3 regions of the Stenotrophomonas sp. 63632_Sma genome follow, and region 3 is predicted to be linked to each of the others. Evidence: predicted binding sites of a transcription regulator. Region 3 holds the regulator's gene; each other region holds the start of a gene.
The links. The regulator HrcA, encoded in region 3, represses chaperone genes, less so after heat shock. The targets are predictions, from matches to a motif close to TTNGCACTCNNNNNNNNNGAGTGCNAA.

Region 1 (2,268 bases), 2.3 Mb from region 3:
TCGGGCCCGGGGTGCCACCCCCGCTGAAGGTCTGGCCGTTGTTGCAGCTGCCAAACGTCTGCTTGGCCGATTCGGCCCAGGTGAAGTGGGCGTACTGGCTGCCACTGCCGGTAAGCTGAAGCGAGGTGCCCGGGGCCGTGCTGTTGGTCTCGGCCACCGGAATGTTCTGGCTGGTCATGCCGGCGGCAGGGCCACCGGAGGCGGTGATGGCGCCCTCGTAGCTGAGGAACTGGACCACCTTGCCGCTGGCATCGACCAGGGCGATGCCGTCGTTCGGACCGTTCTGCAGGCCGTTGGTCGGGTAGCTGACCACGGCCAGGGTGGCGCTGCCGCAACCCGCGGCGGTGCCGGCCGGGACCGGGTTGTTGGCGTAGACCGTGGCCGCCGAAGGATTGCTGCCGTTGTAGAGGTGGAGGCGGTAGCCGGACAGGTCCTCGCCCGCGGTAGCGACCACTTCGATGGCTTCGCCGACGTCACCGGCGGCGGTGCTGTCGTCGTAATGCAGTTCGTTGATGAAGACCTCGGCCTGGGCCGGCGCGGCGGCCAGCGCCAGCAGGCAGGCGGCGGCAAGCGGGGACAGCAATCGCATCGACTACTCCTTGTGATTGGGAATGCGCGGCCGAGCCTAAGGCCGATCCAGTGACACTTTGTCGTAAATGAACGTCAGATATCTGACAGTGGGACATCTATCACTAAATAGCACCCCTTGCCCCCTTGGCTTGCCGCACTGCATCCCTATACAGGCGTCCACGCAGGGAGGCAGGTTTCCCGGTCCCGAGAAAAATTTCGGGATCAGCCCTTGAAAGGTCTGTGGAGGTCTCCATCTCTGTCGTGCTCCCGACTTGTCGGGCTTTTTCACGCGCGTTGCTGGCACTCGTCTGGTGCGACTGCTAACATCGCCGGACTTTTTTAGACCAATCAATAACTTAAGAGGTCTCTCATGAGCATCAAGCCGCTGCACGACCGCGTTGTGGTCAAGCCGATCGAAGCCGACGAAATCTCCGCCGGTGGCATCGTCATTCCGGATTCGGCCAAGGAAAAGTCCACCAAGGGTGAAGTCGTGGCCGTCGGCCCGGGCAAGCCGCTGGACAACGGCAGCGTGCGCGCTCCGTCGCTGAAGGTCGGCGACAAGGTCATCTACGGCCAGTACGCCGGCAGCTCGTACAAGAGCGAAGGCGTCGAGTACAAGGTCCTGCGCGAAGACGACGTGCTCGCCGTCATCGGCTGAGCCTCGGCGCGACCTGCTTTTCTGTAAGACATCCCCTTTCGTCGCCGGGCCCGGCCCGGTGCAAACATCGAGGTAATCGCAATGGCTGCCAAGGATATTCGTTTCGGTGAAGACGCCCGTTCGCGCATGGTGCGCGGCGTCAACGTTCTCGCCAATGCCGTCAAGGCCACCCTGGGCCCGAAGGGCCGCAACGTCGTGCTGGAAAAGAGCTTCGGCGCGCCGACCATCACCAAGGACGGCGTGTCCGTCGCCAAGGAAATCGAACTGGCTGACAAGTTCGAGAACATGGGCGCGCAGATGGTGAAGGAAGTTGCTTCGCGCACCAACGACGACGCCGGCGACGGCACCACCACCGCCACCGTGCTGGCCCAGGCCCTGATCCGCGAAGGCGCCAAGGCCGTTGCCGCCGGCATGAACCCGATGGACCTCAAGCGTGGTATCGACAAGGCCGTCGTGGCCGCCGTTGCCGAGCTGAAGACCATCTCCAAGCCGACCGCCGACGACAAGGCGATTGCCCAGGTCGGTACCATCTCGGCCAACTCGGACGAGTCGATCGGCCAGATCATCGCTGACGCGATGAAGGAAGTCGGCAAGGAAGGCGTGATCACCGTTGAAGAAGGCTCGGGCCTGGACAACGAGCTGGACGTGGTCAAGGGCATGCAGTTCGACCGCGGCTACCTGTCCCCGTACTTCATCAACAACCAGCAGTCGCAGACCGCTGACCTGGATGACCCGTTCATCCTGTTGCACGACAAGAAGATCTCCAACGTCCGTGACCTGCTGCCGGTGCTGGAAGGCGTCGCCAAGGCCGGCAAGCCGCTGCTGATCGTTGCCGAAGAAGTTGAAGGCGAAGCGCTGGCGACCCTGGTGGTCAACACCATCCGTGGCATCGTCAAGGTCGTGGCCGTCAAGGCTCCGGGCTTCGGCGACCGTCGCAAGGCGATGCTGGAAGACATGGCCGTGCTGACCGGCGGCACCGTGATCTCCGAAGAAGTGGGCCTGTCGCTGGAAAAGGCCACCATCAAGGACCTGGGCCGCGC
Region 2 (2,268 bases), 2.3 Mb from region 3:
CGGCACCCCGACGATCCAGCTCGAGCCGAGCTGGAAGCAGCATGTCGGCGATTACCTGATGCAGCCGCAGATGCGCGAGCTGTCCAGCTTCCTGCGCCAGCGCAAGGCCAGCGGTGCGGCGGTGTTCCCGCCCGGCCCGCAGATCTTCGCTGCGTTCGATGCCACGCCGTTCGAGCAGGTGAAGGTGGTGATCCTCGGCCAGGACCCGTACCACGGCCGCGGTCAGGCGCATGGGCTGAGCTTCTCGGTGGCGCCCGGAGTGCCGGTGCCGCCGTCGCTGCTGAACATCTACAAGGAGATCGAGAGCGATCTCGGTATCCCGCGTCCGGACCATGGCTGCCTGATCCCGTGGGCGCAGCGCGGTGTGCTGCTGCTCAATGCCGTGCTGACGGTGGAAGAGGGCCAGGCCGGTGCCCACCAGGGGCGTGGCTGGGAAGGTTTCACCGACCACGTGGTGGATGTGCTCAACCGCGAACGCGACGGCCTGGTGTTCATGCTCTGGGGCGCGTACGCGCAGAAGAAGGGCAAGGTCATCGACACCCGCCGCCACCGTGTGCTGAAGTCGCCGCACCCGTCGCCGCTGTCGGCCCACCGCGGCTTCCTGGGCTGCCAGCATTTCTCGATGGCCAACGAGTACCTGCAGCGCCGCGGCCAGGCCCCGATCGACTGGTCGCTGCCGCCGCGTTCGGCGCTCTGACCGCCGGCGGGTGACCGGGGCTGAACGCCGGGCAACGTTTCCGGGCCTGAATGGGCTTTGCGGACGGCCCGTTCAGCTCCGCTTGACCGGAATCGGCCGGTTTCCAGCAGGTAATTGATTGAATTCCAAGGGATTGTGAATCCCGAAAAGCGTGCTCGCCACTGTCATCAAATCGCGCTACGGTAGGGCTCTGTTTGGGACCAGTGTTGCATCAATAGGATGCTGGAACTTTTTCCTCCTTTAGCAGTCCAAATGCCGGACTGCTAAGATGGGTGCCTATGAGCCAGAACACCTCTACTGCCCTTGTGGCAAACAATCTCCCGATTCCCAGTGCGCTCGGTTCGCTGGACGCCTACATCGGTGCCGTGCACCAGATTCCGGTGCTGTCGGTCGATGACGAACAGGACCTGGCCCGTCGCTTCCGCGACGGCAACGATCTGGACGCCGCCCGCGAGCTGGTGCATTCGCACCTGCGCTTCGTGGTGCACGTGGCCCGCGGCTACAACGGCTACGGCCTTGCGCTGGGCGACCTGATCCAGGAAGGCAACATCGGCCTGATGAAGGCGGTCAAGCGCTTCGACCCGGACATGGGCGTGCGCCTGGTCTCCTTTGCCGTGCACTGGATCCGTGCCGAGATGCACGAGTTCATCCTGAAGAACTGGCGCATCGTGAAGGTCGCCACCACCAAGGCGCAGCGCAAGCTGTTCTTCAACCTGCGCAAGTCGAAGACGCGCCTGGGCTGGATGAACGCGGCTGAGGTCAGCGCGGTGGCGAAGGACCTGAACGTGTCCGAGCGCGAGGTCATGGAAATGGAGTCGCGCCTGTCCGGTCGCGATATCGGTTTCGATGCGCCGGCCGACGAAGACAACGAACACGCGCCGCCGTCGCCGGCTGCGTACCTGGTTGCCAACGACGAAGACCCGTCGATGGCCTACGAACGTGCAGACAGCGAAGACAACCAGATGCAGCTGCTGCGCGAAGGCCTCGCCGAGCTGGACGCCCGCTCGCGCGACATCATCCGCCGCCGCTGGCTGGATGCCGACAGCAAGGTGACGCTGCAGGAGCTGGCCGACGAGTACGGCGTGTCGGCCGAGCGTATCCGCCAGGTTGAAGCCAATGCGCTGAAGAAGATGAAGGCGCTGTTCACCGCGTAAGGCATAGATCTTTGGTTCGGTTCCTTTTTCCGGCCCCCGTTCTGATGAAAAGCCCCGGCGTTGGTCGGGGCTTTTCGTTTGACCGGCATGGCTGTTGGTAATGCGGGCCGCTGATCGGCTGCTTCAGTAGTACCAGCCCATGGCGGGCAATCATGCGCTTCCAGTAGCCGTTCAATCCCTCGCGAGGTTTATAGCCGAGGGCCTGGTCCAATTCAGAATGGTCCCTCTGGCCTCAGTCCTGGAGTTGGACTCCGATGACTGCCTTCCTGTGCTATGAATGCCAAGCCTTGCTTCAAGGCTCTTTCATGGATTGGAATGATGCGTAGGTTCGGGGGAACTGCAGGCGGTGTGTCGACCCGCTTCGGGGGATCTGAAGATCGAACTCGCAAGCTTGGTGCCATAGGCGCCTGGCTGTGC
Region 3 (2,268 bases):
GCCAGGCATGGCCTGGCTCGACCGGGGCCGGGCATCACCCGGCCCAGTCAATCAATCGGCGGCCACCACCACCAGCGCCGGCCGCAGCAGGCGCTCGTTGAGCAGGTAGCCCTTCTGGAACACGGTCACCACGCTGCCCGGGGCGGCGCCCGGGGTCGGCACCTGGCTGATCGCCTGGTGGTGTTCCGGGTTGAACGGCTGGCCGATCGGGTCCAGCAGGACCAGGCCGTTGTCGGCAGCGACCTTCAGCAGCTGCTTGTAGGTCAGCTCCAGGCCTTCGCGCAGCGGATGCGGGTCGTCGCATGCCGGCAGGTCCGGCATCCAGGCTGTCGAATACCGGCAGCAGCTCGCCAAGCAGCTTCTCGTTGGCGAACTTGCGGGCCTGCTCGATGTCACGGGCAACACGCTTGCGCTGGTTCTCGAGGTCGGCGCGCTCACGCAGCGCATCGGCCTTGATCTGCTCGACTTCGGCGCGCAGGCGCTCCACTTCGTCGTTGACGCCGGCGGCGGCGGCCGCATCGGCGGCAGTCTGCTGGGATTCGATATCTGGATGTTCGTGGTTCATGTCTGGGTCCCTGGCGGTCAATCTCCGCCTCCACCCACCCTAGTGTGGGCGGGATGCTGCGTTTCAAGCGTCGGATGTTCCGGGAGTGCGCCCGGCCGGTGAAAAGGCCGCGCCGAGCACATCGGCGGTGGCCTGGACCAGCGGAATCATGCGGTCGTAGGCCATCCGCTTGGGGCCGATCACGCCCAGCACGCCCAGTACCTGGCCATTGGCGGTGTACGGGGCGGTGACCAGCGAGACCCCCTGCAGCGGCATCATCCCGGTCTCCTCGCCAATGAAGATGCGCACGCCCGGGGCCTGGATGGTCCGCTCCAGCAGCTGCAGGATCTCGCGCTTGCTGGAGAACAGCTCGAACAGTTCGCGCAGGCGCTCCAGGTCGGACAGGTCCTGCACCCCCATCAGGCGGGTCTGGCCGGCCACCAGCATGTCGTCGGCGGCCGGCTGCAGGGCCTGCTCGGCCAGTTCGATGCTGTGCGCCAGCAGCTGCTCCAGCTCGGAACGGGCATCGCGCAGCTCCAGCAGCAGGCGGGTGCGGATCTCGGCCATCGGCAGGCCGGCGAAATGCGCATTGAGGTAGTTGGCCACCTGCTCCAGCTGACCCGGCGCGAACTCCTGCCGGGTCTCGATGACGCGGTTCTGCACCTCGTTGTCGGCAAACACCAGGATCGCCAGCACCCGGCGCCCGTCCAGCGCCACGAAATCGATCTGGCGGAAGGCGAACTGCTCGCGCCGCGGCGCACTGACCACGCCGACGAAGTGGCTCATCGCCGACAGCAGCTCCGAGGCGCTGCCGAGCAGGGCCTGGGTGCTGCCGCCGCTGGCCAGCTCCTGGCGCAACCGGGCCAGTTCGCCCTCGCCCGGCGGCTGCATCTGCAACAGGCTGTCGACGAACACCCGGTAACCATGCGCGGTCGGGATGCGCCCGGCCGAGGTGTGCGGCGAGGCCAGCAGCCCCAGGTCTTCCAGGTCGCCGAGGATGTTGCGGATGGTGGCCGGGCTGACCTCCAGGCCGGCCACGCGCGCCAGCGTCTGCGAGCCGACCGGCTCGCCGTCCTGGATGTAACGCGCAATCAGCGTGCGCAGCAGATGGCGCGCACGCGGGGCAAGCTGGTCGGGAGAACCGTGCATGGAATCAACCTGTGAGACACGGACACTAGATAATGGCGGCGCATCACCTTGGCAAGTCATTGGACCTCCCTCGCCCGCGTGCTAGCGTTGCGCGGCTGCTGATACCCCCTTACCCATGCTCAGACATCTTTCGATCAAGGATTTTGCCGTCGTCCGCGCCACCGAACTGGAGTTCGGGCCAGGCATGACCGTGGTTTCAGGCGAGACCGGCGCCGGCAAGTCGCTGATGGTCGACGCGCTGGGCTTCCTGTCCGGCCTGCGCGCCGACAGTGGCGTGGTCCGCCACGGCGCTGCGCGCGCCGAACTTTCCGCCGAATTCGCGCTGGACCAGCTGCAGGCCGCGCGCCAGTGGCTGGCCGACAACGAGCTGGACGACGAGGAACAGTGCCAGCTGCGCCGCGTGATCCGCGCCGATGGCGGTTCGCGGGCGTGGATCAATGGCCGTCCGGTGACCCTGGCCCAGCTGGGCGACCTGGCCTCGTTGCTGGTGGAGATCCACGGCCAGCACGAACAGCAGGCCCTGCTGACGCGCCCGTCGCAGCTGGCCCTGCTGGACGCTTATGCCGGCAACGAGA

Region 1: ACZK45_RS19635 (co-chaperone GroES) is a predicted target of HrcA. The motif match lies at 868-894, and genes of this name have one in related genera.
Region 2: rpoH (RNA polymerase sigma factor RpoH) is a predicted target of HrcA. The motif match lies at 938-964, and genes of this name have one in related genera.

The regions. Positions count from the first base shown of each region.
Region 1 is NZ_CM151220.1:4,227,508-4,229,775, reverse strand. Features, by position in the region: gene ACZK45_RS19640 (endonuclease) at 1-589, opposite strand, end outside; gene ACZK45_RS19635 (co-chaperone GroES) at 941-1,228, shown strand; gene groL (chaperonin GroEL) at 1,310-2,268, shown strand, end outside.
Region 2 is NZ_CM151220.1:4,272,857-4,275,124, reverse strand. Features, by position in the region: gene ung (uracil-DNA glycosylase) at 1-697, shown strand, start outside; gene rpoH (RNA polymerase sigma factor RpoH) at 976-1,851, shown strand; gene ACZK45_RS19850 (RHS repeat domain-containing protein) at 2,125-2,268, shown strand, end outside.
Region 3 is NZ_CM151220.1:1,839,121-1,841,388, reverse strand. Features, by position in the region: partial or broken gene grpE (nucleotide exchange factor GrpE) at 52-565, opposite strand; gene hrcA (heat-inducible transcriptional repressor HrcA) at 629-1,693, opposite strand; gene recN (DNA repair protein RecN) at 1,809-2,268, shown strand, end outside.